Ignicoccus hospitalis KIN4/I: one gene and its partners. The main gene of each other region encodes a partner of the protein of the gene in region 4 in a complex. Links are inferred from orthologs where the notes say so. Each region holds a gene or a part of one and is shown on either strand. Other genes may lie near its edges.

Evidence for each region.
Region 1: rpl7ae (region 4) and rplX share a complex: the UniProt entries of both Methanocaldococcus jannaschii proteins name them as parts of the 50S ribosomal subunit. The link is inferred for Ignicoccus hospitalis KIN4/I from one-to-one orthologs.
Region 2: rpl7ae (region 4) and IGNI_RS06075 share a complex: the UniProt entries of both Methanocaldococcus jannaschii proteins name them as parts of the 50S ribosomal subunit. The link is inferred for Ignicoccus hospitalis KIN4/I from one-to-one orthologs.
Region 3: rpl7ae (region 4) and rpl18a share a complex: the UniProt entries of both Methanocaldococcus jannaschii proteins name them as parts of the 50S ribosomal subunit. The link is inferred for Ignicoccus hospitalis KIN4/I from one-to-one orthologs.
Region 5: rpl7ae (region 4) and IGNI_RS06560 share a complex: the UniProt entries of both Methanocaldococcus jannaschii proteins name them as parts of the 50S ribosomal subunit. The link is inferred for Ignicoccus hospitalis KIN4/I from one-to-one orthologs.

What each region holds. Positions count from the first base shown.
Region 1 is NC_009776.1:1,266,816-1,272,164, reverse strand. What follows is about bases 1,328-4,092. They hold rplX (50S ribosomal protein L24), read right to left. Parts: upstream 3,017-4,092; coding sequence 2,639-3,016; downstream 1,328-2,638. Other genes in these bases: IGNI_RS07300 (phosphoadenosine phosphosulfate reductase family protein), read left to right, coding at 4,052-4,092; IGNI_RS07310 (30S ribosomal protein S17), read right to left, coding at 3,440-3,808; IGNI_RS07315 (50S ribosomal protein L14), read right to left, coding at 3,027-3,440; IGNI_RS07325 (30S ribosomal protein S4e), read right to left, coding at 1,870-2,637; IGNI_RS07330 (50S ribosomal protein L5), read right to left, coding at 1,328-1,873. Also shown: IGNI_RS07345 (Rqc2 family fibronectin-binding protein), read right to left, coding at 1-196; IGNI_RS07340 (CBS domain-containing protein), read right to left, coding at 229-612; IGNI_RS07335 (30S ribosomal protein S8), read right to left, coding at 676-1,077; IGNI_RS07610 (30S ribosomal protein S14), read right to left, coding at 1,083-1,247; more of IGNI_RS07330, read right to left, coding at 1,283-1,327; more of IGNI_RS07300, read left to right, coding at 4,093-5,221. UniProt on the Methanocaldococcus jannaschii protein: One of two assembly initiator proteins, it binds directly to the 5'-end of the 23S rRNA, where it nucleates assembly of the 50S subunit. Located at the polypeptide exit tunnel on the outside of the subunit.
Region 2 is NC_009776.1:1,051,706-1,057,242, reverse strand. What follows is about bases 2,572-5,524. They hold IGNI_RS06075 (50S ribosomal protein L1), read right to left. Parts: upstream 4,396-5,524; coding sequence 3,748-4,395; downstream 2,572-3,747. Other genes in these bases: IGNI_RS06060 (protein translocase SEC61 complex subunit gamma), read right to left, coding at 5,388-5,524; IGNI_RS06065 (transcription elongation factor Spt5), read right to left, coding at 4,945-5,388; IGNI_RS06070 (50S ribosomal protein L11), read right to left, coding at 4,428-4,937; IGNI_RS06080 (50S ribosomal protein L10), read right to left, coding at 2,701-3,741; IGNI_RS06085 (SAM-dependent methyltransferase), read left to right, coding at 2,572-2,712. Outside these bases: IGNI_RS06095 (hypothetical protein), read right to left, coding at 334-882; IGNI_RS06090 (RsmD family RNA methyltransferase), read right to left, coding at 928-2,088; more of IGNI_RS06085, read left to right, coding at 2,134-2,571; more of IGNI_RS06060, read right to left, coding at 5,525-5,537. UniProt on the Methanocaldococcus jannaschii protein: Probably involved in E site tRNA release. Binds directly to 23S rRNA. Protein L1 is also a translational repressor protein, it controls the translation of its operon by binding to its mRNA.
Region 3 is NC_009776.1:1,046,046-1,051,578, reverse strand. What follows is about bases 1-2,949. They hold rpl18a (50S ribosomal protein L18Ae), read right to left. Parts: upstream 1,658-2,949; coding sequence 1,343-1,657; downstream 1-1,342. Other genes in these bases: IGNI_RS06035 (hypothetical protein), read left to right, coding at 2,834-2,949; IGNI_RS06040 (NAD(P)-dependent glycerol-1-phosphate dehydrogenase), read left to right, coding at 1,748-2,806; pfdA (prefoldin subunit alpha), read right to left, coding at 885-1,352; ftsY (signal recognition particle-docking protein FtsY), read right to left, coding at 1-937. Outside these bases: more of IGNI_RS06035, read left to right, coding at 2,950-4,207; IGNI_RS06030 (ATP-dependent helicase), read left to right, coding at 4,248-5,533.
Region 4 is NC_009776.1:199,311-204,805, forward strand. Bases 1,224-4,134 are described here. They hold rpl7ae (50S ribosomal protein L7Ae), read right to left. Parts: upstream 2,917-4,134; coding sequence 2,530-2,916; downstream 1,224-2,529. Other genes in these bases: IGNI_RS01185 (hypothetical protein), read left to right, coding at 1,224-1,877; IGNI_RS01190 (7-carboxy-7-deazaguanine synthase QueE), read right to left, coding at 1,874-2,530; IGNI_RS01200 (PFL family protein), read right to left, coding at 3,096-4,134. Outside these bases: dihydroorotate dehydrogenase PyrD, read right to left, coding at 31-939; more of IGNI_RS01185, read left to right, coding at 1,011-1,223; more of IGNI_RS01200, read right to left, coding at 4,135-4,421; IGNI_RS01205 (hypothetical protein), read right to left, coding at 4,393-4,791; IGNI_RS01210 (phosphoribosyltransferase), read right to left, coding at 4,751-5,281; IGNI_RS01215 (hypothetical protein), read right to left, coding at 5,423-5,495. UniProt on the Methanocaldococcus jannaschii protein: Multifunctional RNA-binding protein that recognizes the K-turn motif in ribosomal RNA, the RNA component of RNase P, box H/ACA, box C/D and box C'/D' sRNAs.
Region 5 is NC_009776.1:1,133,120-1,138,647, reverse strand. What follows is about bases 1,087-4,030. They hold IGNI_RS06560 (50S ribosomal protein L30), read left to right. Parts: upstream 1,087-2,290; coding sequence 2,291-2,770; downstream 2,771-4,030. Other genes in these bases: IGNI_RS06550 (phosphatase PAP2 family protein), read left to right, coding at 3,232-3,753; IGNI_RS06555 (uL15m family ribosomal protein), read left to right, coding at 2,820-3,266; IGNI_RS06565 (30S ribosomal protein S5), read left to right, coding at 1,642-2,277; IGNI_RS06570 (50S ribosomal protein L18), read left to right, coding at 1,087-1,635. In the rest of the region: IGNI_RS06585 (50S ribosomal protein L6), read left to right, coding at 1-124; IGNI_RS06580 (50S ribosomal protein L32e), read left to right, coding at 124-570; IGNI_RS06575 (50S ribosomal protein L19e), read left to right, coding at 567-1,019; more of IGNI_RS06570, read left to right, coding at 1,021-1,086; IGNI_RS07595 (UPF0179 family protein), read right to left, coding at 4,111-4,599; IGNI_RS06540 (hypothetical protein), read left to right, coding at 4,665-5,528.

The DNA of each region.
Region 1 (5,349 bases), 1.1 Mb from region 4 along the record:
GAGGAGAGGGCGTTAGGTGGATCCTCCTCCCCGGCTCCGCGATCAACGCCTTAGTGCCGCTCCCCTTTCCCTTCAGCTTCATCCACATTAGGCCGTCCTTGTAGTAGACGTTTTGGACTGTCGACCCTATTAGATCTTCGTTCTTCCTTATCCAAGCTACGACGTCGAGATAGTTCATGCTTGCCTTCTTTTTCATCTCGAGAGGCCCGCGCCGGGCGAGGTTTTAGCTCAGATAGGCGTTTGCTGCGCCAGTAAGGCCTCTACTACGTCTCTCAAGCTCACCACTCCTAGGACTCTGCCTTCTGGCGACACTACGGGCAAGTGCCTAATCCCGTGTGCCAACATTTTCTGTAGTGCGCTCTCCAAGCTTTCCTCCGGGTTCACAACTATAGGGTTACGCGTCATGAAGTCGCTGACAAGGTCTTCGGGCTTAGCCCCCTCGTCGAAGGCCCTTACTAGGTCCCTTTCGGTGAAAATGCCCACGAGCTCGTCGCCGTTAAGTATCAAGACGCTGCCGACGTTGTGAGCCCTCATCTTGTGTACGACCTCTTTTAAGGTGCTATTAGGAGGACACCAAACTATCTCTCTCCCTACGAGGTCCAAGACCCTCAAGGCACTCGAGCCCGGGTTCTAAAGAGCGAATGGAGATTTTTGTGTGGAAGGGACAACAAAAGGTTAATAGACGTATGCGATAGCTATTCCGCCTACCCTCTTCTGTATGGCCTCCTTATGGGTCATCAGTCCTTGGGAGGTGCTTATTATCAGAATGCCCACGTCCTTGGACGGCAAGAACCTCCTCAAGTGCTCCGGCAAGACCAGTAGGTCTCTGTAGCTCACGGACACCCTGGGCTTTATTGCGCCACACTTGTTAATCCTGCCCAGCAGCCTCACCCTTATCTTGCCCCACCGTCCGTCGTCTATGTATTCGAACTCGCCCACGTAGCCTTCCTTCTGCATTATCCTTAGTACGTTGGCGATCAACTTGGAAGCGGGCATTATTATTGCTTCTTTGTTGCCCCTAACTTCGTTGTTGTATATTGTGGTGAGGGCGTTCGCGAGAGTGTCGAGCATCACCATTGCTCTCACCTGTACTTCTTAAAGCCTAGAGTAGGAGCTACCTCTCGGAAGCATTGCCTACAGAGGTACAATCCGTACTTAGTTATGACGGCGTCTTGGCTACCGCACCTCTGACATCTCCTTGCTCCACGCCCAAACCTCCTATACTTGGGAGGCCTAAACTTGGCCATTCTTCACACCCCCTCTTGCGCTCCCGCGTTCTTTTTTAACCCTCGATCTTTACGCCGAACTCCTTGGCCAAGAATACCATACTCTCCTCTTTGGTGACCCTGTGCCTCCGGGGGATCTTGGACCTAGCCCTCCTCCTCCTGGCCACCCTGTAGCCGGGTCTTTCTATTGTCAGAATCACGTCCATGCCGAATATACCTACTCTGGGGTCGTAGCGCGTGCCGGGTATCTGTATGTGCTCCCTTATGCCGAAGCCTACGTTGCCGAACTCGTCGAAGCTGGAGGCTTTGATCTTCCACCCGACAGCCTCTAAGGCCTTCTTTAGGAATTCCACAGCTCTTTGTCCCCTCAAGGTAACCATGACTGCTATGTTCTCCCCTCTCCTTATTCCGAATTGCCTTATGGTCTTCTTGGCTTTGCGCTTAACCGGCCTCTGGCCGGTTAGCTCCTCTAGCAAGTTGTAGGCCTTCTCTAAGCGTTCGCCGCTCTCGCCCAGGGCGATGTTGACCGTCACTTTGGCTAACCTGGGCTTCAGCATAGGCTGTTGTTCCCACCTCTTCAGTATCTCTTCAACCCTTTCGGGAGGGAGGGGAACCTCTAAGCGCTTAACTTCCAACTCCGCGCTCATTTCCAAGCACCCTCCGGCAACTTTATCAAGGGCTCTTCCTTCCCTATTGGGAATACGTACTCAGCGACGGTGTAAAACACTTCGTCGTGTACGTCCCTCATCTTAACTAGAGTCTTCTTCCGTCCCATCCCTTTCACGATTTCCTCTATCCTCCCGACCCTTCCTACGTTCCTCCCAGACTTCACTATTGCGATTACTCCCTCCTCGAAGGGGACGTAGTCCAAGATCTCTTGCTCGGGCACCGTTATGAGTAAGCCGCCCAAGGTCTTGTACTCTTGGGCCTCTACGGGGTTGCGCGGGTCTTCTACCCTTATCAACACGTTCCTGCCGTCGTGTAAGTTCAACTGGACGTGACCGCCCTTAACTGTCACCTTGTTTTCTATTCTACAGATCTTCTTCTTGGCCTCTTCTGCATCTATCCTCATGGGTACTAGGTACTTGACTGGGTACGGGATCATGCGGTAGTACTCGTCGGCCCCTACGATCTCTATTACGTCCATGGCGCCTACGGGGAACTTGTAGTCCTTCCTTACTCTTCCATCAACCTTTATTCTGCCCTCTGCTATCAACTTCCTCGCTTCCCTAGAGGTCTCGGCGTATCCGAGCACGTCCCTGACGAGTATCAGTAGCGGTATGCTCTCCTCTATGGGGTGGGGACCCGGCCGGGGCTTTACCGCCCAGACGGCCTCCTTTCTATGAATGGGCCAGAAGGCCGGGGCGGCGAGCCTCTTTAGGTGCCTTTTACCTCCACCTACCCTTGCCACTTTACTTCACCTCCTTCTTCCTCCTCTCTATTATCTTTTGCCTTACCTTGTCGACCTCACCTAGCTTGGTTATAATCACTTTCGAAGGGTGGATGGGGTAGAACCTCTGCTCGCCCCTCGAGTTCTCTATCGTTGCGCCGTCTACGTATATCCTCGCTTTCTTTAGGTCTACCTTGGCGACCGTTCCTTCGTGGCCCCTGAACTTCCCTCTGACGATCTTTACGGTGTCGCCCTTTCTCACCGGCAACCTCTTGACGCCGTACTTCTCCCTCAGCTCCTTGCTGAGGGGGGCGTTCATGAACTTATGCCTCAAGTGCAAGGGAGCGTTGTAGAGGAACTTCCTCTGCTTGCTGGGCTTCTTGGACTTGGGGATAGGCACGGCGCTCACCTCACACGACTATGCTGGCCACGTTGCCTATCCTGGGCCACCTTTCCACCGCTTCGCGGGCGACCGGTCCCCTTATCTCCGACCCCCTCGGCGTGCCGTCTTCGCTTACGATGACCACCGCGTTGTCCTCGAAAGCAACCCAAGTGCCGTCGGGCCTTCTGAAAGGCTTCCTCTGCCTAACGACTATCGCTCTAACTACCTGGTGCCTCATTTCGGGCGTTCCCTTCTTTACAGTCACTACCACCATGTCGCCCACGCCCGCCGGAGGAATCCTCCTTAGCCTGCCGTGGTAGCCGGGCACGCCGATAATCATGGCGACCTTTGCCCCGCTGTTGTCCGTAACCTTCACGTAGCTGCCCACTTGGAGGCCGGTTACTACCTTTCTACGCGACTTGTTCGCTGACGCCTTTACCATTACTCTTCACCCCCTGCCTTCTTGCCGAGGACTACGAAGCTTATACTCTTAGCCAGGGGACGCGTCTCTCCAATAACTACGACGTCGCCTTCCTTTATCTCGTCCGCGAGGCAGGGCGGCAAGCGGGCGTGGATGTTACTCTTCCTCCTCTCGTACCTCTGGTACTTCCTGTTGTAGTACAAGTACTCGTGGCGTACTACCACAGCCTTATTCATCTTCTTCTTGACTACTACACCCTCCAAAATGGTGCCCCTTACCTTTAGATGTCCGTGCCAAGGACACTCGGGGTCGTTGCACGTACCGATCGGGGGCTTGACCCCCCTTACTCCCACGTGCCTGAAGTTTACCGACAAGGCCTCCGCTCCCACCGCGGGGTCCCGTGGACCATAATAAAGCTCGCTTGAGGCTTTGTAGTTGTGGGAGGGAATGGATAAGTGGTAGCCGGGCGGGGATTCGAACCCCGGTCACGGGGGCCAAAGCCCCGCATCCTTGGCCGCTAGACGACCCGGCTCCGGGTTCTGCTCTCGCGAACATTATAAAAGCTTATCGCACGGTGTGCGTGCTACGCTTAAAATACCTTTCGTCGCGTGTTAAGGTTACGGTGCACCTCAATGGAACGCTATCCCGAGATAAAGGTGAAGAGAGTGGCGTCGTGGCTCGTCGACTCGGCCGAATTTACCGGGATAAACGACGACGTCTACCTTTGGTTAGACGTTCGCAAGGCAATTAGAATTAACGACTTTATTGATGGCAATATGTTGAAAGTTTCTGGCATTACGCTAAATTTCGGTAGGTTCTTCGAAGACATAAAGTGGCCCTTCGTCTCCGTTGCAGGAGACTACGAAGGGTACTTGAGGTGGTTGTCCGAGAAGGTCCCGCCCAACATTAAGGTAGTGTTGAACTTCTCTGGGGGTAAGGACAGCGTCGCGGCGGCCAAGGTCTTAAGCGACTTGGGCGCCGACGTCACGCTCCTCTATTCCCATGTAAGCTACCTAGAAAACCCACGAAACGTGGATTTCGTCGAGAAAGTTGCGAACCGACTAGGCGTCAAGTTAGTGGTGGTAGAAGCTGACAGGGAGATCATGAGAAACATGTTGAAGCAGGGGATGCCCTTCAGGGGGAACAGGTGGTGTACTACACAAAAAGTAAAGCCGATAAGGAAGGTATTGAAGGAGATGAAGGACTACGTGAGGGCTGACGGCGAACGCATGTTCGAGTCCATCAAGAGGTTCAAGAGGCTGTCTTTCCACTCTCCTACGACCCCTAAGGTGTTCGACTTCAAGAAGGTGAGGCCCATATTCCTACTGACCCTTATCGACGTGGTCAAGATAGTTAGGGAGGTCAACGCCGTCCACCCAGACTACCTAAAGGGCCTCCCCCGCGTGGCGTGTACTTTCTGCCCTTACAAAACCCTCCACGAGTTGGACGAGAGCGTTTGGAATGAGGTCGAGGACCCGGGTATAATAGAGGAAGCTATCAAGGCTTCTTACCGTCGCTTCGAGTACGATATGCCTTGGGAAGACTTCTTCGAGAGACACATGTGGAGGTTCTCGCCCAAGCTGGCGAACGTGCTATACAAAATTCAGCAAGAGTTGGAGCGCAAGCTCGGGGAACTAGAGATCGTCACGTCAGAGAGGGTAAGGAGCGCTTACTCGAGCGTGTGGACGGAAGAGCTGCCCGCAGTCCCCGAACTCCCCCCTGAGAGGGCTTACAAGATCTTCGTAAAAGTGATGATGAAAACCTACGAAAGGATGTTAGAGTCTTCAAGGGAAGGGGGATGACCCAAACTTAATAATCCTAGGTGTGACCCGCACTGTGGAGCGGGGGTGCCCGAGCCAGGTCGAAGGGGGCGGGCTCAAGACCCGCTGGCGTAGGCCGGCGTGGGTTCAAATCCCACCCCCCGCACCAC
Region 2 (5,537 bases), 850 kb from region 4 along the record:
GGAGATTGGAAAGATAGTTCTCCTAAAAGATAACGAAAAACACAACCCGAGGTTCTAATAAAGACAAAGACCACAAAAAGCGCGTTACGCAAAAGCTCCTAAGGTCCGATAAGTAACTCGCCCTCAGATTTCCACAAGCCTTGAGGAAAGTGCGAGACGTGTGCTAAAATTTTATTAACCCCCACCGGTCTCCAAGCCCACGGAGCGGGCCCGTAGCTCAGCCTGGTAGAGCGGCGGGCTCTTAACCCGTAGAGGCGGGGCTTGGCCCGTTTCCCGCCGCGGAAGTCCCGGGTTCAAATCCCGGCGGGCCCGCCACACGGCGGCCAAGGGCTCCTACGTCACCACCTCCCTCAACTCGTACACTATGCTCGGAAGCGGCGTTACGAACAACAAGGTCATGATTGCGTAAGTAGCTAAGGACACGGGCCAAGGTAAGCTGAAGGCGAGGGAGGAGCTCGCCAGCCCGCTGCCGGCGCCGTAGAGGGCGAAGGCGAGCGAGGCCTTCCCCTTCAACTCCTCGGCGACGTCCTTCACGTACGCCACGACACGCTTGAACTTGCTGTACTTCGTTTGTATCAGCTCCTCCAGCTCCTTCCTCTCCTCCGGGTTTTGTATTAGCTTGGTGTCCAAGCCCTTTATGTCCAGCAACAAGTCCCACGCCTCTCTGACTGCCTCTATCTTGCTGCTTATGATCTTCTTGAACAAGACTGCAGAAGCCCCCACGAGGGCCAAGCCCGCCCCGGCGACGGCGGGCTGCTTGAGCGCCGCGCCCAAGGCGGAGGCGAGCGCGTAGGAAGCGGCGAAGGCTAGGAGCTGCTTCCTCTCGTAGAACTGGGCCGCCGCCTCCTTGAGCTCGGCCTCAGCGCTCTCCACTACGCTCATCCCGCGGACCACCTAAGGGCTAGCCCCGGGGCCCGAGCTTAACGGTTAGGGCCGCGGGCTCAGCTTCTTCACGACCTTGAAGACCTCCTCCGCCGGGGCGTCGGTCTTAACGGAGGTGTGGTCGTAGTGGGCCAATAAGGCCTTGTAGCCCGCAGCCCTGAGCTCCTCCACGACCAGCTTCGGGCTGGGCATGTTAACCTTCAATATGCTCGCGACCCTCTCAACCTTGTAAGAGTACGGCACGCCCACGGAGTCCTCCTCTATCAAGTGTTCCAAGAAGCGCTTGACCTCGCCCCCGACCAGCTCCGCGGCCCTCTTGGCCAAGGGGCCGGTCAGGGGGCCCAGCCAAAGGGGGCCCAAGGCGGTCCCCTCGGGCACCCTCTCGGGGAGGGGGTAGCCCCTCACCACCTCGACGGAGTAGTCCGGGCGGTAGAACAAGTAGCCCAGCTGGGACAAGGCCTCCTCGACCCTCCTCGCCCCCCTCTCGACGGTGAGGTGGGCCCTCACGTAGTAGTCCTTGAAGAACGCCGCCTCGGGCTTGAGTGCCACCTCCCTCACAGCCGCAACCCTCACCAAAGCAGCTATCAAGACCCTTATTGCAACCTCCTTGGAAAAGGGAGTCCTCCTAACGGAGGCGCCGTACTTGCGCAAGGCCGACTGGGGCCTCGCCCCGGTCAAGGGGGCGGTGTCTGTCGCGGTGAAGGCCACCAAGCCCCTCCTCCGGGCCGCCCTGATCGCCCCGTCGGCGAAGGGCATGGGAGAGCCGAAGGGGTCCACGTCCACCAAGTCGTAGTAGCCTCCCCTGAGCTCCCGGGAGTGCAAGACCGCGTTCGCCTCTGCGAGCAAGACCTTTACTTTGTCCTCTAGCTTGTTTAACCTTATATTGTACTTTATCAGCTCCACCGCTTTGGGGTCGGCGTCCACCGCAAGCACCTTGTCGGCCCCGGCCTCTACGGCGTACCTCAAGCTCCTAACCCCCGAGCCGGCCAAGGGCTCCAAGACCTCCAGCCTCCCCAGCCTCTCCTTGAGGGCGGCCCCCATGGCGACCGCCACGTCCCTGTTGAACTTAGCCTTGGGGTTGTAGAACACCGGCGCGTGGGCGGGCTCGTAGACCCCGTCGGGCCTCAAGTAGTCGCTCATCCTGGGGACTGCGAGCTTGACCTTCCCCTCCTCTATTATCTCTATGGGGTAGTCCGGCCCCGACAATTTACTTTCCCCCGCGGGCCCCTCCGGGGGAGCGGCTTGATAATAGTGGAAAACTTGGAGGAGTTCAGCGAGTGGCTGCTCTACGAGTACGAGCACGCCTACGAGCTGGTAGGCGACGAACTTTTAATAACGAACGTAAAGGACGAGAGGCTGAAGGAGTCCTTGAAGGAACTCGGAATACCTTTCGAGGAGAGGAGCGTGGTCGAAATTATAGATCACATGCCGAGGCCTTGGGTCGTTCTGGACCCCAAGGGGGAGGGCGAGCTCACTCCCGATGAGGCCTCTGGGACCGTGGTGGTCGGCGGGATCTTGGGGGCCCACCCCCCTAAGGGGAGGACGTGGGAGCTCTTGACCAGCAAGCTGCTGCCCAAGGGGGTTCTGGTGAGGAACTTGGGCCCCGAGCAGTTCTCCATAGACGGCGCGGTGGCCGTGGCTTGGTTGATTAAGAGAGGTAAGAAGCTGAGCGAAATAGAGAAGGTAGTGGGCTTGGAAGTGGAGGTCGGGGAAGTTATGGGCATGAAGGTGGTAGAAGAGCTCCCCTACGCGTACCCGGTGATAGGAGGGGGGGTGTTCTTCTCGGAAAAAGTAAAGGAGTATTTGAAGAGGAGGAGGTTAGCCGAATAGCGCCCCGAGGCCCGCGGAGAGGTCCTCCTCCGAGACCTCCTTCTTCTCCTCTTCTTCCTCTTCCGCCTCCTCCTTCTTCTCCTCCTTCGCCTCCGGCGCCGGCGCGGCCGGGACCTCCACCTCTATTCCGAGCTCCTTCGCCTTGTCGCCCAGAGCGCCCACCAGCGCCAGCGCTTGCGCGTAGGCCTTGCTGAGCAAGTACGGCGCGGTCTCCTTGGTGAGCCAGCCCGCCTCCACGGCTACCTTCAGCGCGTCCTGGAACGCCTTCGCCACGCTCAGCTTCAGCACCTCCGGCACCGGGTAGGCTATGCTCACTCCCAAGGCCAGCGCGTTGGTGTACGCTTCTTGTATCTGCTCCTTGTACTTGTTCAGGTCGAGCACCAGCTCCTCTGCGGGCACCCACCTGTTCAAGCTCTTTATGTAAGCTCCCTTGATCTTCATCTTTAGCTCCATGGGCGTTATGCCCAGCTTCTGGAGGAGGCTCGCGAGCTCCGGCGAGATCACGTCCCCGGGCTTCGCTACCACAGTGTCCTTGGCGATGTGTATGGTACCCCCTTTGACCATAGTTTTGATCTTCAGCTTACCGAAGGTTGAGAGTATGGGGCCCGGGGTGAGGCCGGTGTCGCCGGCCGGGACCACTATCTCGCTCTGGGCCACGTCGCCGGGCTTGGCGGGGGCGGGCATGCTGAACTTAGATATCTTGAGGGCCAGCTTGAAGGGGTTGTCGTTAGTGAATATGAACATGTTGGAGCCTACCAGTTGCTCATCCATCTCCTTAGGCATCTCAATGCCGCTCTGTTCAAACGCCTTCCTCACCAAGTTGTTCTTTATTACCTTCATGTAGGGGAGCTCTTTCCTGAACTTCTTCCTAAACTTGTGTACCAAGTTCGCTGGAGTTTCCACTAGGTCCAGTACCAGCACTACGTCGTTCTCCTTCAGCTTCTCCTTTACCTCGTTTACCAGCTTTACCTTCCACTCGGGGAACTTCTCCCTGTGGTAAGTGGAGACCCTGCCGGTGATCGCGCTCAACGCCCTTCACCTCCTGCTCAGAACGAGCACCGGCGGTCCCATCGTGGTCTTCACTATAACTTTAGCTATCTGGTTTTGAGGGTTGGGGAGCTTCCTCTCCAGAGCCCCCAAGACGGCCGCCGCGTTCTCCGCCAGCTCCTTGGGGTCCATGTCCTCCGTGCCTATGCTGCACATCACTTGCGGCTGCTTCCTAATCCTCAAGTTTACAGACTTGGAGTACCTCTTGACGAAGGCCTCCAGAGGCGCGTTGGGGGGCAGGGGGACCGGGGCCTTCCCCCTGGGGCCCAGGGCGGGGCCCAAGACCTTACCCGCTATGCCCATCAAGTCCGTCTGAACGAGCACCCAGTCGCACCTCTTCGCGAGCTTCTTGGCCGCCTTCTTGTCCATCTGTTGGAGCTCGTCCCTGGTGACCACGGTCAGGCCCATCTTCTTCGCTTGTAGCGCCAAGTCGCCGTGGGCCACCACGCATATCTTGACCTCCTTCTTGGGGGCGTGCGGGAGCTCCACCACCTCCCTTATCCTCCCTTCGGGCCCCTTCAAGTCTATGTCCTTCAATACCACTATCATGTCCACGGACTCCTTGAAGTTGCGCTTCCTGCTCCTCTCTACGGCCTCCTTGACGCCCCTCTCCAAAAGGGCTTCGTCCACTAACAACTTCGGACCCTCCCTCACCACTGAGAGGGGTTTTAACTGACTGCCTCCCACTCGGGCTCGTACTTCTTGAGCTGCTCGTCGTACTTGCCCTCCTCGACCAGCCGCGTCACCTCTTTGGGGTCCATCTTGTCCACCGTGAGCCCTATAGCCCTAGCGGTCCCGAGTACGGTCTTTACGGCCCCCTTCAAGGTCTTAGCCGTCAGCTCTGGAGCCTTGAGCAACGCCGCCTCTATTACCTTCTCGAAGGGCAGGTCGCCGACCTTCTGGTGTATCGGGTCCCCGGAGGGGGCCTTGGCGCCCGCCAGCTTTAGGAGGAGCTCAGTTATGTTTGGAGGCTCCACCTCTATCTCGTACTCCTTGGTGTCCGGGTCAACTATCACCTTTACGGTTACGGTAAACCCCTTGTACCTCTTGGTGACCTCGTTTATCTTCTGAACTACCTCGTTGGGGTCCAGGCCTACGGACTCCAGCGCCGGCTTTATCGGGGGCGCGGGCTTGGCGTTGCCGCCCTCGACGCTGAAGGTTAACACTTTCTTGGGCATCCCCGCTTCACCTCCGCACCGGCCGCACGTAGTCCGCGGGGACTGTTATTTGCAACGGATAAGCCGCCTCCACTATGCTGAGGACCAGTTCGTTCTTCTCCGGTATCTTGGCTTCAACCCTCGCCTTCACGCCCTTGAAGACGCCGGCCACCAGCTCCACTATGTCGCCCACCTCGACGGTCTCTATTATCGGCACGGGCTTTATCATTTTGAGCACCTCCTCCAACGATATCTTCTTGCCGGGCCCCCCTCTGACGTACTTTATCCCCCTTACCGCCTCTGCCACCACGAAGTGGGCGGGGCTCTCCACTATGACGAACCCCTTAATCCTCGGGGGCACTATGACGGACTTCACGTCTAAGTTCTTTGCTCTCGCCCTTTCTTCAATTAGCAGTGCAACGTCAATTTCCCTCCCGCTCACGGTCCTTACCGGGAAGAACGGCACCCCCATCACCCGTAGAGCATTAACACTATGACCAGCCTTATTATGTATGCCAAGGCTGCAATTATTAACGTGCTTAGGCCTACGACCTTCAAAACCGTCTTGAACTCGTCCTCGTCGGGCTTGCTCGCCAAGGCCAATATGGTCCTCCAGTCGTT
Region 3 (5,533 bases), 850 kb from region 4 along the record:
ATAGGACGGGCTTCTTTATGGTAGCTGCGACGCTCAAGACCGCTCCCCCCTTGGCGTCTGCGTCCACCTTAGTCAATATTACAGCGTCGACGCCCACGGCCTCGTCAAAGAACTTCGCTTGTTCGACTGCGTCGTTGCCGGTTAAGGCGTCCAAGACTAAGACCTTGTAGTCCGGCTCTGCGACCCTAGCGACCTTCCGGAGCTCGTTCATCAAGTCCACGTCTACGTGCATCCTCCCGGCAGTGTCTATCAAAACTACGTTAAACCCCCTCGCCTTGGCGTACTCTATAGCGTCGTAGGCCACGGACGCCGGGTCGCTCCCGTAGGGCTTGGTTATTATTGGTACCCCCATCCTCTCCGCGTGTACCTTGAGCTGCTCCACCGCCCCGGCCCTAAAGGTGTCCGCGGCCGCCAGCACCGGGGTGACCCCGGCCCTCTTCATCGCGTAAGCGACCTTGGCTATGGTCGTGGTCTTCCCAACTCCGTTAACACCCATGAACATGATTTTAAGTATCCGGCCCTCCCTCTGGGCCCGCTTGGCCTCCTCGATCAAGTCGAACGCGGGTACGCTTATCAAGCCCAGAATTGCATCTTTTAACGCCTTCTCAATCACTTCCCTCTCGTCGACCCCCCTCTTTATTTTCAAGCCGGCTAAGTTCTTCTTGAAGTTTTCTATCAATTCCTCCGCGACTTCGTAGGCCACGTCCAGCTCGCTCAACGTCAGTACGTACTCCTCCAGGAGAGGCTCTAGCTTCTTTACGTCTATTTCTTTATAAACTATTGTGTCCTTTAACTTCGTTAAAAGGCCCTTCTTCTCCTCCTTCTTTTCCTTCGGCCTCTCCTCCGGGGTTACCGGCTTCTCCTCGGTTACTTCCTTGGTACTCTTAGCTACCTCGTTGACCAGTCCCTTGAGTGCCTTCTTTAGGCGCCCCAGCAACGTTCAGTTCCCGGTAGATCTCGGCGACCCTGGCTTCTATTGAAGTCAGCGCTTGGGTCACCTTAGCCAGCTCTGCTTCGAGGAGCTTCAGCTGCTCTTCGATCTTCTTCTTGTCCTCTTTGAGCCTCTGAACGGCTTCTTCGGGCTTCGTGGACAAGTAGACGTTGGCTCCCAACGGGTAAAGCACCTTGGTCTGGAGCTTAGACTTCACGAACACGGGCCCCATAGGGACCAAGGCTTCCTTCTCTTCCTTCAGCTCCTCCAGCTCCCCCGCCGCCAGCTCGGCGTCCTTCTTGAAGGCGTTGAGGCGCTCCACCTCGACCGCGAGGCTGGCTTGTAGGGCCCGGAGCTGTTCGTACTCCCTTTGGAGCTTCTGGAGCTCCTCCAGCTTCTCTTGGGGGACGTTCACTTCCACGCACCCCAGCCCAGCTTGTACTTCCTCCAGACCTTGTGGGCGTCGTAGGCCTCCCAGCTGTTCAAGTGGGCCAGCTGGAGGAAGTAGATGTCCTCTATCTCCTCCTCCTTCACCTCTTGTACGTTCTCAACCCTTATGTGGTACCTCTTCAGCTTGTGCCTGCTGCCGAGCTCGGAGAGCACCCTCTCCACTACCTCCTCGGGCTTGGTCCCCCTCCTCACCACCTCGAAGGCCTGCCACCTCGGGTTCTTGTCGTGCGATACCAGCATATAGCCCCTAATCTTGAAGAACTTGACGTCGCTCACGTTCGTTACCCCTCAGCGGCCCCCTTGGGGGCTTTTTAATGGCTCACACCTCATTAGCGTCCCTCCCTAAGGGGCCCCGGTAGGCATCGTTTGAGGGACCGCCACGAGATAGAGCTAATGAAGAGAGTGGTGGTGGGCCGAGGGACGAGGAGGGAGCTGCCGAAGGTCATCAAGGCCTTGGGCTTTGACGGCGGCGAGGTGCTCGTGGTCACCGGCCCTCACGTGTGGTCCGAGTGGGGCGACGAGCTCCAAGGGCTGTTGGAAAAGGAGGGGTTCAAGGTAGACTTCGTGACCGTCGTGGAGCCGTCCGTTGAGGAGGCGAACAAGGTGTTGGAAGGGTTGAACGGGGAACCCAACGTGGTGGTGGGCTTCGGCGGGGGGAAGGCGATAGACGTGGCCAAGTACGTTGCTATGAAGCTCGGGAGGGACGTCGTGAGCGTGCCCACCGCCACGAGCCACGACGGCATAGCTTCCCCGTTCTCCAGCCTCAAGGGCTTGAAGGGGCCGACCAGCGTCAAGACAAAGACTCCCATAGCCGTGGTCGCGGACATCGAAGTCATAGCTAGGGCCCCGGAGAGGCTCAACCGGGCCGGCATAGGGGACGTGCTGGCGAAGTTCTCCGCGGTGCGCGACTGGAGGCTCGCCCACGTGTTGAAGGGGGAGTACTACGGCAGTTATGCCGCCTCCCTCGCACTGATGAGCGCAAAGCACGTCCTCAAGTACTCTCCGCTGTTGAAGGCCTTGAGCGAGGACGGGTTGAGGATCTTGGTGGAGGCACTCATCTCCTCCGGAGTAGCCATGTGCATAGCCGGCTCTTCCAGGCCGGCAAGCGGGAGCGAGCACTTGTTCTCCCACGCCTTGGACGTCATAGCGAACAGGCCGGCGCTCCACGGCGAACAAGTGGGCGTCGGGACGATAATGATGCTCTACTTACACGGCTCCAAGCTCTGGAGGAAGGTGAGGAAGGTTCTGAGGGACTTGAACTTGCCTACTACGGCGGAGGAGCTAGGCGTGGAGGACGAGAAAATAATAGAGGCACTCACCATAGCTCACAAGATAAGGCCCGAGAGGTACACCATCTTGGGCAGCGACGGCTTGACCAGAGAAGCCGCGGAGAGACTGGCGCGCACCACAGGAGTGATAAAGTGACCCTCAAAGGCCCCCGCGGAGGAAGTCATGAGCTCTCCTCAGAAAGTCCAAATAAACAAGAAGCTCTTAGTGTTGGCCTCCGTCGCGGTCGCGGTGATAGCCGGCCTCGGCATAACCTTCCTCGTGCTGAGCAGCAAACCGCCCAAGGCGGAGGTCACCCAGCAAGAGCGCTTCGGCGCCCCCGCCGAGGAGGTGCCTAAGGTAAGCGTCGAGTACCCCCTCGAGTTCGTGGAGCTCGAGGGGGCGGCCACCGCCCAGCCCTTAACCTACCCGGACGAGGACGGCACGGCGTTCCTCTTCGTGAACACTATAAACGAGACTCAGGAGATATGGACCATAAAGGGTAACAAGGTAGTGGGCAAGTTTGAGATAAAGGGCCCGGTGGTGCCGGTCTTCGACCCTAGGAAGGGGGAGTCCGCCACCCTCGACGGGAAGCTCCTCCTCGGCGTCAACGGCACGCTGTACGCGATATACGGGGACGAGGCCGAGCCCTTGGGCAAGTACGCCCACTCCCCCGACGCCCGCGTAGGCATCTTCGTTAAGAAGAACGACGTCTACGCTTGGGAGGTGAGGGAGGAGAAGCTCGGCAACGACACTTGGGTCTACTGCACCCTGTACGACGTGCTCAAGGACAAGGTGGCCTCGAACATAACCTTCAACTTGGGCGCCAACGTTAGCGCCACCAACCCGTTGCCTGACTTGTTGGACGGGGACGGCTGTTTGGTCTTGTGGTTGAGGAAGATGTCGCCGATAATGTATTACCACTACAAGGGCAAGGGAGGGGAGGCGAAGGGCGAGGAAGACTTAATTAAGATGAAGGTCGCCACGTTCGCCCCCATATTCTTGGAGAACGAGCCCTACTCGAGCAAGCCCTACTTCATGCTGATAAGCTTGGGCGAGAGGGGAACTTTCGTGCTGAGGTTCCACGACATATTGGACAACGAGACCGTGCTCTACTCCTTGCCCGGCATATACAACTTCGTAGGGGTGGGGGACTACTTGGGCAACGGCTACGTGGGCGACGCCCTCTTCTTGGTCGCCACTAGGAGGGGCTTCGAGGCCTACATATTCGACGTTAACAACATGTATCAGAACTTCACCATAGGCAAGCTGGAGCCCGCGGTTGCGGTGGCCACCGGGATATCCTTGGAGCCCAAGGTAAAGAGGGTGTTCGGCTTGGGCAACTTCACCAACACCACCATTACTATAAAGAGCAACGTCGGCGAGCTGAAGTTCAAGGTGAAGAACGTGCCCCAAGAGGTCTCTTCGCTGTTCATAACCTTAACTATGGGCAAGAGGACGTGTTACACGGCTGTAGTGAACCCCACGGTGGGCGGGCTGACCACGCAGCAGCAAGTGATAAAGGGCAAGGTCTACTTGGCCAGCGGCTGCTGGGGCTAAGCTTAATTTTTTGTGAGGGGCCCTCGCCCGGGCATCGAGGGTGTACGAGCTCCTCCGAGAGCTCCCCCCTTCCGAGGAGGTCTTACAACTCCTCCACCCGACCGTTAGGGACTGGTTCAAGGAGAAGTACGGCAACTTGAGCCCGCCCCAGAGGGGGGCGATAAAGCTTATCAAGGAGGGCAAGAACGTACTCATCTCCTCCCCCACCGGGACTGGGAAGACCTTAGCGGCGTTCTTGGGTATCATAGACAGCTTGTTTAGGATGGCGGAGGGAGGGCTGCTGGAGGACAAGGTCTACGCCGTTTACGTCTCCCCCCTCAGGGCGCTTGGAAACGACATGAGGAGGAACTTGATAGAGCCGCTCAACGAGATCTACCAGAGGGTGGAGGAAGGCTTCCCAGAGATAAGGGTGGCCATTAGGACCTCCGACACCCCTCCCTCGGAGAAGCAGAAGCAGCTCCGGAGGCCTCCCCACATCCTAATTACTACTCCGGAAAGCCTCGCCCTCTCCTTGGCCTCCCCCAAGTTTAGGGAAAAGCTCAAGGACGTCAAGTGGGTCATTGTAGACGAGATCCACGAGATGGCCTCTAGCAAGAGAGGGACCCACTTAACCTTGACCTTGGAGCGCTTAGCTTTGCACGCCGGCGAGTTCCAGAGGGTCGGGCTGAGCGCCACCATCCACCCGTTGGAGACCGTGGCCAAATTCTTGGGCGGGAGGGGGAGGGAGGTCTGGATAGTGGACGCGAGGTTCGCCAAGCCCGTGGACATAAAGGTGATATGCCCCGTGAAGGACATAGTTAACGCCGACGCGGAGGAGCTCAACGACGCGATCTACCGCACTATGGTGAAGCTGATAAAGGAGCACAGGGCAGTCTTGATATTTACTAACACGAGGCACTCCACCGAGAAGGTCGCCTTCAAGTTGAAGCAGTACTTGGAGAAGGAGGGCTTGGCGGACAAGGTGGCCGCCCACCACTCCTCACTCTCCAGGGAAGTCAGGCTAGAGGTGGAGGAGAAGCTGAAGAAGGGAGAGCTGAAGGTGGTGGTGACCTCAACCTCTTTGGAGATGGGAATAGATATAGGGCACGTGGACTTGGTAATACTGCTTTCCAGCCCCAAGAGCGTGAGCAGGCTTCTGCAGAGGGTCGGGAGGGCCGGGCACAGAATAGACGCGGTTTCCAAGGGAAGGATAATCGTGGTGGACAGGGACGACTTGCTCGAGAACGCGGTCCTCGCGAAGTTGGCCAGGGAGAAGAAGATAGACAGGGTGAGGATACCCAAGAACGCCTTGGACGTCCTCGCTCAGCACTTAATAGCTTTGACCTT
Region 4 (5,495 bases):
TTAGGTTATACGGGGAGGATCATTTTTACCTTACCTCACCGCAGCCCCCACGGCCTCCCTCAGCGAGCGGAACCCCTTGGAGTGTAGCCACCAAGCCAACCCGGCGAGGACCTCAGAAAACACCCCGAGCCCCTTATCGGCCACGGCGCTGCCTATCTGAACTGCACTCGCCCCAGCCAACACGAGCTCCACGGCGTCCCTCCACTCGTACACCCCACCGACGCCGACGATGGGGGCCTTGAGTTCTTTGTAGACTTCATAGACTGCCCTCACGGCTATAGGGTGGATGGCCCTCCCAGACAGCCCGCCTACTTTGTTCGTTAGGACGGGTTCCATAACATCAATATCTATTACCATGGCCCTTATCGTATTTATCAAGACCAGGCCGGACGCCCCAGCGTCCAGCGCGGCGCTGGCGGTGTCCACGAGCTTGTCCACGAGCCCGAGCTTGGCGAACACCGGCACGTTAACCGTGGTGGCCACGGCCTCTACTACCTTCCTAACGGCATTTATATCCATCCCCAGCTCGAGACCTAACCCCTTCGCGTGGGGGCACGAGAGGTTCAACTCCAAGGCGCTGGCGCCCGCGTCCACGGAAGCCCAAGCGGCCTCCGCGAACTCTCGCTCGTCCTTACCAGCTATAGACACGACCACCGGTAGGTTGTACTTCCTCCCGACCTCCACCAACTCCTTCGCGACCTTGACTCCGGGGTTGGCCAGCCCCACGGCGTTCACGAGCCCGCACGGCGTGGAGACCACTATAGGGGGGTCGTTCCCCTTTCGGGGCTCTAGAGTGAGCGTTTTGGTGACTAGAGCCCCTACCTTCGCCTTCTTGGCCACGGCCTCCAACGCATCCGGGCTCCCTCCCAATATCCCGGAGGCCGGCATCAGGGGGAGTCTCAACTTCAGCCCGCCCACGTCCGCGCTTAGGTCCAGCACCCCGTCGCCCCCTCGCAGAACTTTCTTAGGATTATATCGGGAGGTCCGGAAGCTTCGACGGGCATCAAGGGTTGCGGAAGGGAGTCATCAACGTAGTTGAGGTGCTAGTGTTAATAGTAATCTTCTTAGCGGCGGCTGCATTCTTGGCATCATTCTATATGACGTCCGTGACGCAACAATCTGAAAAGATAAAGGAGGAAAGCCAGAAGAACGTCTTCCTAATAAATCCTCCGGCGAAGGTCATAGGTACGGTAGTGGTGGAAAACTACACGAACAGCGAGAGCGAGGCCAACGGACAGAAGGACGCAGTTCCCTTCGCTTGCTTAGAGGAGGTAGGGAGCGGCAAGAGCTGGTGGCTCTCGAGCGTGTACTTGATAAAGGGGTATGGCGGAAACGTCTTCAAGTCGGTTTCCTTGTATGACGTAGTAAAAACCGTTTCCGAAGTGTCTAACTTAGGCGACGGGAGCAAACAGAACTTCACCGAGGTCGCCTTCGGGAACCTCAACAAGCTCGTAGCCCTCTGCTACTTGAACGACACCTTGAACGCGGTCTACAAATTCGACGTCAGCTGCGACGAGGAAGTCCTCAAGAAAACCGTAAACGACGCCGTAGGGTGGTGCAAGTCCAAAGCAAACGCTCAAACCACGTGGATGGTGAAGTTCCTGAACCCCTTCCAGTACTTGCCCAGCGGCGGGGTGGGCGTAGCGGTCGGGCCGATAATACCCGGGGAGGTAGTTCAACAAGGGGGCACCTTCAGCTTCAAGGTAAAGTTAGCCGAGAGCTACGACCCCAACCCGCTGCTCCCCTACTCCTTAAAACAAGAGGGCAGCTTGACCTTCGACGACATAGTTTCGTGGATCCAGAAGGGCAACGGGGCGGTGTCAGCTGTAGGGGTGATCGAGGCGGTCTGCGAGAGCTGTACTTTCAGCGTGGGTTAGGGCATTTGGAGGAGCTTGTGGACTTGGGGTACTACCCTCACCCTCCTTTTTAGGTAGTCGTCCTTCAACACCTCGAGGACGAGCTCCCTCGCGGCGGACGCGTAACCCTCGCCCTCGTCCAAGGGTTGGAGGACCACGGGCCTCGGGACGTCTCCGAGCTCTTCGAGGAACTTCTTTACACACGTTAGGTCTGTCCTCCGCACCACTAACTTCAGTTCCCCCGAGAAGTTCTCCAATATCCTCCTGACTGTTGACGGGAAGTTTATGTAGTAATCGCAAGTAACTTTGGGGCTTACAGTAATCCAGATTTCGTGTCCTTCCAGGGCGCTGGGGTAGATCGTGCCGTTGGTCTCTATTTGGACGAGCCCTTTGAACCCCTTCTCTTCGAGCTCTTTCAAAAAGCTCCTTATCTCCAGTTGCCACAACAGGGGCTCTCCGCCGGTTAACACTATGAGGCCCACGCCGCTCTCGAGGGCCCTCTCCGCTACCTCGCTCACGGGGACCTTGAGTCCTGGGGACCAAGAGTACTTCGTGTCGCACCAAGGGCAGCGCAAGTTACACCTCGCGAGCCTCACGAAGTAGGCGGGCGTCCCCACCAAGCTGCCCTCGCCTTGAATCGACAAAAACTCCTCAATTACTTCGAACTCCGACATCAGAGCCCGGCCTTGGCCTTTATCTGCTCTACCTCCTTGATTATCTCTTCTACCAAGTCCTTGGCCGCGCCGGGGTCTATTATGGCGGCGGCAGCGGCTTGCACCTCTATGCCGGCAGCCTCCCCGAGCTTCTTCTTGCTGGGCACGTAGACGTAAGGTATCTTCTTCTCTTCACAGAGCAAGGGCAAGTGCGCCACTATCTCTGGGGGGTCCACGTCCTCCGCGATCAGCACCAGCTTCGCGAGGCCCTTGTCGACGGCCTTGGTAGTTTCGTTAGTACCCTTCTTTATCTTCCCGCCGCTCTCTCTGGCCTTCCTCAAAGCCTCGTAAGCCTTCTCGGCCAACTCGGGGGGCACTTCAAACCTAACGTAGAACGGCTTGCTCATCCTCATCTACCCCTCGTCGTGAGGGGCACGAGGGAGGGAGGTTAAAAAAGAGTGAAGGGAGGCCCGCGGCGCCGATGAGGAGCAAGCTGAGCGCTGAAAGGTGATTGGAGGTCGGGCTCCGAGGCCTCGGACCCCGTAGGGTGTTCCTCACCTTCTTCTCGGCACCCGGAGCTACCTCATCAGCCTCTGTGGAGCCTGAGCGTCGGAGGGGGGACGTGGCCTTTCAACCTTATGAAGTTGTTGGGGCGCAAGTCCTCCACCGGGAGCACCACTCCTCTCCCCAAGAGGCCGCCTAACTCGATAACGTCCCCAGGCTTGGCGTCGGGAACTGGCAGCAAGCGAACTCCTAACGGCTTGCTATTTATTACACCTATCATGAGTTGGTCCAGAGTTATAGAGGCCAAGGTTTCTGGGGTTACCAAAGGAATCGGCACCATGTCCAGCCCGGCCGAGCAGACAGACGTGTAAGCGATCAACTTGTACAAGTCCAAGGTCCCCCTCTGAGCGGCCTCGACCATCCCCGAGTCCTCGCTCAGCGGGACGAAGAGTCCGGAGAACCCACCGAAGCGCGAGACAGCCATCGCCCCTCCCTTCTTCAAGGCTTCTACCAACAATGCTAGCGCCGCCAGAGTTCCCGGGGCCCCAAAGGAGGGCACGCCCATGGCCTCTACCACCTTAGCCACGCTGTCCCCCATCTTGGGCGTCGGCGCCAAACTCAAGTCCACAGATCCCATTTCAACTCCCATCTTCTCGGCCACCTTCCTGCCGGCGAACTCCCCCAGCCTCGCGATCTTGAACGCCGCCTTCTTTAAAACCTCGTAGAGCTCTCGGAAGCTGTTGACCTTAGACCTCCTTACTACGGCCTCCATGACGCCGGGGCCGGAGATCGCTACGTTCACCTCGGCCTCGGGCCTCCCCTTGCCGTGGTGGGCGCCGGGCATGAAGGGCACGTCCCCGGGCAAGTTCGCCGAAACTAGGAACTTGGCGTTGCCAGTACCTTTGGTCCTTATGGCCAAGTCTATTAGCGCTTCGCTCACCTCATATACGGCCTCTACGTTCAAGCCGCTCCACGTGTCGCCGACGTTCAAGAACCCGAAGAGCCTCTCGGTTTTCGATAAAACCTCTGGTAAAACCTTGATTAAGGTTTTTGCTCTCGCGTTCAGTCCGACCTCTGCAAAAGCTCCGAAGCCTCCGAGGGCGTCCACCCCGGTCTTTACGGCTGCTCTGTCCAGCTCCTTCGCCAGCTCGACCAGCTCCTCTTCCTTGTTGACCACCTCGGCGAGGGGGGTCAGCGCCATCCTTACTGTTACTATAGGTATGCCGTGCTCTTCGCTTACTTCCCTAACGGCACGCACTAGCTCCGAGCCCTTGCTTTCGACCGTTTCCACTATCTCTTCCTTCTCCTTCCCTGTGACGTCTAACGAGAGGGTTACTGCTCTCACGTCCAAGTTCAAGTAGTGAAGCATCTCAGTAACTTCAGCTATCTCCTCGGGCCTGAACCTCAACCTTCCTACACCTCTTCCGCCGCTTCTCGGACCGAATCTCCATAGCTTTTACCATCCACTCGCGGGGCACCAGCTCGAACGGGCACCCCTCCAGCTCGGTTACCCATAACGGCCTGGGCGGCAGCTCTACGTCTGCAAAGTAGGCGACTTCGACCCCCTCGAGCTCTTTGGCTGAGAGCTCCAACGCTCTAGAGATCTGCTTCGTGCCGAAGTAATATAGCAAAACCTCTACGGGGAAATAGCTGGAGATCGTGCATCCTTTAACAAAGTCGTCGTAAGCTAAGGCAGCGGCGGCCCTCAGCCTCACCGGGTCGGTGCCGTAGGCGTGCCTAGGCCTCTCCGGAACCTCCGCCTTCCCCCAGAATATCAAGCTCGACCCCCAAGGCCTCCTCTAGGGCGCCCTTAACGCTGGGGTCCTCTCTGAGCGTTTCAGACGCGTCCCACGGGAAGACGATCCAGTTCCCGCTCTCCTTGACCCAGAGATCAACCTCCTCCGAGCACTGAGGTTTTTTGAACAAAACTGCGGTAGTTATTGACTTGGGGGAGTAAGCCTCGAGGAACTTCTTAGCGACGCTCAAGGTCTCGCCGGAGTCGCACACGTCGTCCACTAAGAGGATTCTCAAGTCCGTCACGTTGCCAATGAGCGGCAGCGTGACGACCGGTTTGCCCTTCTTCCCTATCCCTCTGTAACTCTTGATTCTCATGACGTACAATTCCAAGCCCAAGGCATCTGCTATTAGGTGGGCCGGGACGTAGCCTCCCCTTAAGAGACCCACCACTGCGTCCACCGAATCGCCGATCGCCTTTGCCAACTCCAAACTCATCTTGTGGACTTCTTCCCAACTCACGACTTCGTACATCCGGGGGCCCTCAAGCGTGAGGAGTGGGAGGGTTTGTGCCCTACCCCTGACCCTCCGAGTCATCGCCCGGTGCACCGGCCTCCTCGGAGTTCTCTTTGGTAGGGCCGGTCCCCGTAGGCTGGCCCTCGCGTTATTTAAAAATCATTTGAGGAGCGCTTCGTAGCTCTTTACCTCGTCGCTGACGACGAGCACTGCCTTAAGGCCGGCTATGTCT
Region 5 (5,528 bases), 930 kb from region 4 along the record:
GACCGACATAGAGAAGGTAGCTCAGACTGCCGCCAACATAGAGCAAGCTACTAAAATAACCGAGTTTGACCGCAGGGTGTTCATGGACGGTATCTACATATACGCCAGGGAGGTGATGTCGTAATGTCCAATGAGCTGAGAGAAGCCCTCAACAAGAGGGCTCAAGTTCTGAAGGAGATAAGGAAGAAAAGGAAGGCTATGAAGAAGGCAGTAGAGCTTAGAAACGACTTGCCGGAGTTCATCCGATACCACTGGTGGAGGTACTTCCGGCTGGAGAGGGGCTACAAGTGGAGGAAGCCCAAGGGCAACGACAACAAGTCCCGGTTGCAGCTCAAGGGCTATCCTCCAATAGTCAAGGTAGGGTACCGCACCCCGAAGGAGGTTAGGGGGCTCCACCCCAGCGGCCTGGAGCCGGTCATAGTTCACAACGTGAAGGAGCTTGAGAAGGTCGACAAGGAGAAACACATAGTTTACATAGCTTCATCCGTAGGGAAGAAGAAGAGGGCCGAAATAATTAGGAGGGCTCAAGAACTGGGCGTCCGCGTGGCCAACGGGGGTGTAGAGGCGTGAGGCCAGACAAGGTCGCGAGGTTAGCGGCAGAGATCCTCGGCGTCGGGGAGAGTAGGATCTGGATAGACCCCACAAGGCTGGCCGACGTCTCCGAGGCCGTCTCCAAGGAGGACGTAAGGCGCCTAATAGAGGAAGGAGCAATCAAGGTCGAGCCCAAGAGGCGTAACAGCAGGGCAAGGTGGAAGGTACGCCACGAGCAGAGGAAGAAGGGGAGGAGGAGGGGTTACGGCAAGAGGAAGGGCAAGGCCAGCGCCCGTCAGGACCCCAAGGAAGCTTGGATGAACAGGATAAGGAAGATAAGGAGGTTCTTGAGGTACTTGAGGGACCACGAGGTAATAGACAGGAGGACTTACAGAGAGCTATACATGAAGGCTAAAGGTGGCATGTTCGATAGCTTAAGTAACTTAAAGACCTACTTGAGGGAGAGGTACGGCATAGAGGTGAAGTGAGTTGGCAAGGGGGCCTAGGTACAAAGTTCCCAGAAGGAGGAGAAGGGAAGGGAAGACCAACTACTACAAGCGTTACACCATGGCGCTCTCGAGGAAGCCCAGGTTCGTGGTGAGGAAGAGCAACAAGTACGTGTGGGTACAAGTGATCGAGTTCGCCCCCGAAGGGGACAAGGTCATAGCCGCTGCGCACTCGAAGGAGCTCGAGAAGAAGTACGGCTGGAAGGGCTACGGCAACTCCTTGCCCGCCGTCTACTTGACCGGCATGTTAGCGGCCTTGCGGGCGAAGAAGGCCGGAATACAATACGCGGTCCCGGACATAGGCTTACACAAGCCCACTAAGGGCGCCAGAGTGTTTGCGGCGATAAAGGCGGCCAACGACGTCGGGCTAGAGGTGCCCGTGGGAGACGTGGTCCCCGACGAGAGCAGGATAAGGGGCGAACACATAGCTTCCTACGCGGAGAGCTTGAAGAACGAGAACCCGGAAGAGTACCAGAGGAGGTTCGCCAAGTTGCTGGAAAGGGGCCTCAAACCGGAGGACTACCCGAAGCACTTCGAAGAAGTGAAGGCAAAGATACTCGAAGACTATAAGGTGGAGCAGCCCGCCACCACGGGGTGACGCGAAGTGGCGGTGACCGTTTCCGCGGAGGAGTGGGTCCCGAGGACCAGAGTAGGGAGGATGGTTAAGGAAGGCAAGATAACTAGCATATACGAGCTCTTCGAGAAGAACTTGCCGATATTGGAGCCGGAGATAGTAGATTATCTGGTTCCGGACTTGAAGCACGAAGTATTGGACGTCAGCTTGGTTCAGAAGGTGACCGACGCCGGAAGGGTCACTAGGCTTAGGGTGCTGGTCGTAATAGGCAACGAGGACGGCCTGGTCGGCCTCGGCATGGGCAAGGCAAAGCAGATGAGGTTCGCGATACAGAAGGCGCTCGCGAACGCCAAGCTCAACATAACTCCGGTCAGGAGGGGGTGCGGCAGCTGGGAGTGCACATGCGGGGAGCCCCACAGCGTGCCCTTCACCGTAAGGGGCAAGAGCGGCAGCGTCGAGGTGATCCTCAAGCCCGCGCCGAGAGGCACCGGGCTGGTGGCGGGTGACGTCGCGAAGGCCGTCCTTCGGTACGCGGGGATCAAGGACGTCTGGACGCACACGGAAGGAGAAACTAGGACTACCCACAACTTCGCCAAGGCTACCTTCAACGCGCTGAAGCAGACTTACAAGTTCCTCGCCCCGTGGGACTGGGTACAACAGCAGTGAGGGGTGTTGAGGGATGAGCAAGAAGTTGTACCTAATTATTAGGATAAAGGGAGAGCCTGACGCGCACCCGGACGTGAGGAAGACTCTGGAGAACTTGAGGCTGTTGAGGAGGTATGCGGCCGTGGTCTACCCGGCGGACTTGCCGGGCCTCGAAGGCATGCTGAGGAAGGCACAAGCGTGGATAACTTGGGGCGAGATAAGGAAGGACGTGCTGGCGAAGCTCTTGGAGGTTAGGGGGAGGGCGCCAGGCGACAAGAAGCTCACCCCAGAGTACATAAAGGAGAAGTTCGGGGTGAACAGCTTCGAAGAGCTCGCGGAGAAGATAATTAACGGCGAGGTGGTGCTTCACAAGCAGGAGGCGATCAAGCCCTTCTTCAGGCTACACCCGCCCAGGGGCGGCTTCAAGAAGAGCATCAAGAAGCCTTACCGCTCCGGAGGGGAGGCCGGCTACCGCGGGGAGGCCATAAACGAACTGGTTTTGAGGATGCTCTGACCACAAAGGCCTAAAACATTGGAAAGCCCGTCGGCCGGGGTGAGTAACTTTGGTGGTAAGGCGTAGGAGGAAGAGCAGGAAGCTGAGGGGAAGGACCAGAACTATGGGCTGGGGCAGGATAGGCCAGCACCGCAGGAGCGGCGCGCGCGGAGGGTTCGGCCGCGCCGGCATGCACAAGCACTTCTGGACGTGGGTCACCGCCAAGAGCCCGGGCTACTTCGGTAAGTACGGCTTCCACTTGCCCCCCGAGGACAGAGTGGAAATTAAGGAAATCAACGTGGGAGAGCTCGACGAACTCGCTAGGAAACTGAACACAAACGTGATAGACTTAGCAGCCATGGGCTACAACAAGCTGTTAGGCTTCGGGAAGGTCAAGGGGAGCTACACTGTAATAGTTGCGTTCGCGAGCAAGAAGGCCATTCAAAAGGTCAAGGCCGCCGGGGGGAAGGTGGTAACCCCCGATGGCGAGGAGCTGGAAGTGGAGGCCGCTTCTTAGCTCTTTCTTATTGGTATCCTTGGCGCCCTTCTCGACGTCCGTGCCTTGCTTCAAGCTACCCGGCCTTGAGAGCGTGGCCTTCTGGATAAGCACTACTATGAACTTCTTCCCGTTCCTCCTCTACACGGCTATACTAGCCTACGTTAGGAAAGACTACAAAATAGTGCTAGAGGGGCTCGCCCTGAACGCGTTCGTGCTCGTCCTCAAGTACTCGTTCCACACCCCCAGGCCGGAGGGCTCTGGCCACCTAACCCCGGGCTACCCCTCCGGCCACACGGCGAGGGCCTTCTGGCTGGCGCTCGAGCTCGAAGGGGTCTGGAGGTACCCTATGTTAACCTACGCGGCTCTGGTCGCGTGGTCGCGCGTTCAGCTCTGCGCGCACTACCCGCTGGACGTAGTGGGAGGAGCGTTGAGCGCTTTGGCCTTCCGCGACTTATGGGAGGTTCTGCTGGAGAGGGTAGGAGCCTTGAGGGGGCAGCGCGCTTAGGCGCACAAGTTCGAAGGGTTTTGCCGTACTCAACTTGGCGCCAAAACGTAGTTACGGTCCCTACTGACAGTTACATAACGCCTATTGTTTCCTCAAAGTCCAACGGATCAAACGCTTACGCCGAGGCGTCGACCCTGTCTTTTAGCACGAGATTGCCTAGCGGGCGAGGACGTGGCGACAGTAGGGATCGTGAGTTCGGTCGCTACGCGTTCTGAGACCCCTTTCGGGAGGGTCGGGAGAGGGGGTAAGTGTAGGAGCCCGGCGAGGCCGTGGCGGCCCCGCGGGGATTTGAACCCCGGACCACCGGCTTTCCCAACCCCGCACGGGATAGGAGGCCGGCGCTCTGTCCTGGCTGAGCTACGGGGCCAACCCCCGTTTTCCGTGACCCCCCTTCCCTTTTTTAATGTTTCTCCTGGTTCTCCTCTTAACCTCCACGGGCACGCCGATCACCCTTACCAACGGGAGTCCCAAGGGACATTGGACCTCCTCGAGGACCTCCCTCACCTTCACCTTCACCCTCTCCCCCCAAGGGGCGGTGCAGTCCCTCCAGTGCGGGCACTTCTTGTTAGTACACTTGGAGGGCGTATACTCGACAGTCGCCCCCTCGATTGCTAACCTCTTTGGCAAGATCAAGGGTATCCCTACTTCCTCCACCTCTCCCATGACCACCTTTCCGTGTACCTTACAGTCGTGTTCCACCAGTCCTACCTTGCCCTTCACCTCGTAAATCCAGCCCCGCTTGTACTCCTCGCACCTCTCCTTGAGCATACAGCCCTCGCAGAGGGGTAAGGTTCCCACAGCCACGAAGCGGTCTCCGGGCTTGAACTCCTTGGGTACTGGTAACACTTTCTTCAACGCCTTTCCCCTCACTTTATGTTCGCCGAAACGTAAAGGGCCTTCGGGTACTGGCGGTGACCAAAAAGATAGTGTTGAGGGTCAGCGACGACTTCTACGAGGAGTTGGAGAGGAGGGCAAAGGAAGAGGGTTACGCCTTAGTGACGGATTACGTGCTTGAAGTTCTCTCCAGAGAGCTCGAGAGGTCTCCCTTCAACCCCAGGGCGTTGGAGGCTAGGATAGAGAGGCTGGAGAGGGGCGAACTGCCGACGAAGCTGCAAGAGGCTGTATGGAAGCTCATCGAAGAGGCCCTCGAGAGCAAGCTGTCCTCAATAGCTATAGAGGGGCTCAACTTGGACGAGAAGGAGCTGCTTAACAAGCTTGTCGACGAGGCCGTTAAGAGGATAGAGAGGAAAGTGGTCGACATGATAAACCCGTGGAGCCAGAAGGTGGACTCCCTCTCCCGCCAGTTGGGGGAGCTCTTGGAGAGGGTTGAGGAGCTGGAAGAGAAGTACAAGGCTCCGCAGCCGGAGCACGAGGAGGTTCGTAAGGAAGCGCCCGTGACTGTCGAAAAGACGTACGATAAAAAGAAAAAGCGATCGGCAATGGATATTTTGAGGGAAAGGAAGGTTAACTTCGAGGAAGACATGGCGTTCGCCAGAAACGTGGACAAGCTCATCGAAAAGTTGAAGAAGAGCGGGGCTTTGGTCATTGAAACAACCAAGCACGGCCGCGTGGTGGTGCACCCGGAGGCTTGGGAGGAGTTCTGGCAGAGGCTCTCGGAGGCCGGGAGCTCCGAGGAAGAGGTCATGGAAGCTCTAAACGACGAGAGGCTGTTCAAGTTGTTCGAGGCTCTAAGGGAAGACGGCTTGATATACTACGACGCCTCGCGGGGCTGGACGGCGTCGCCGGACTTGAGGAGGAGCGTCCAAGAAGAGTAA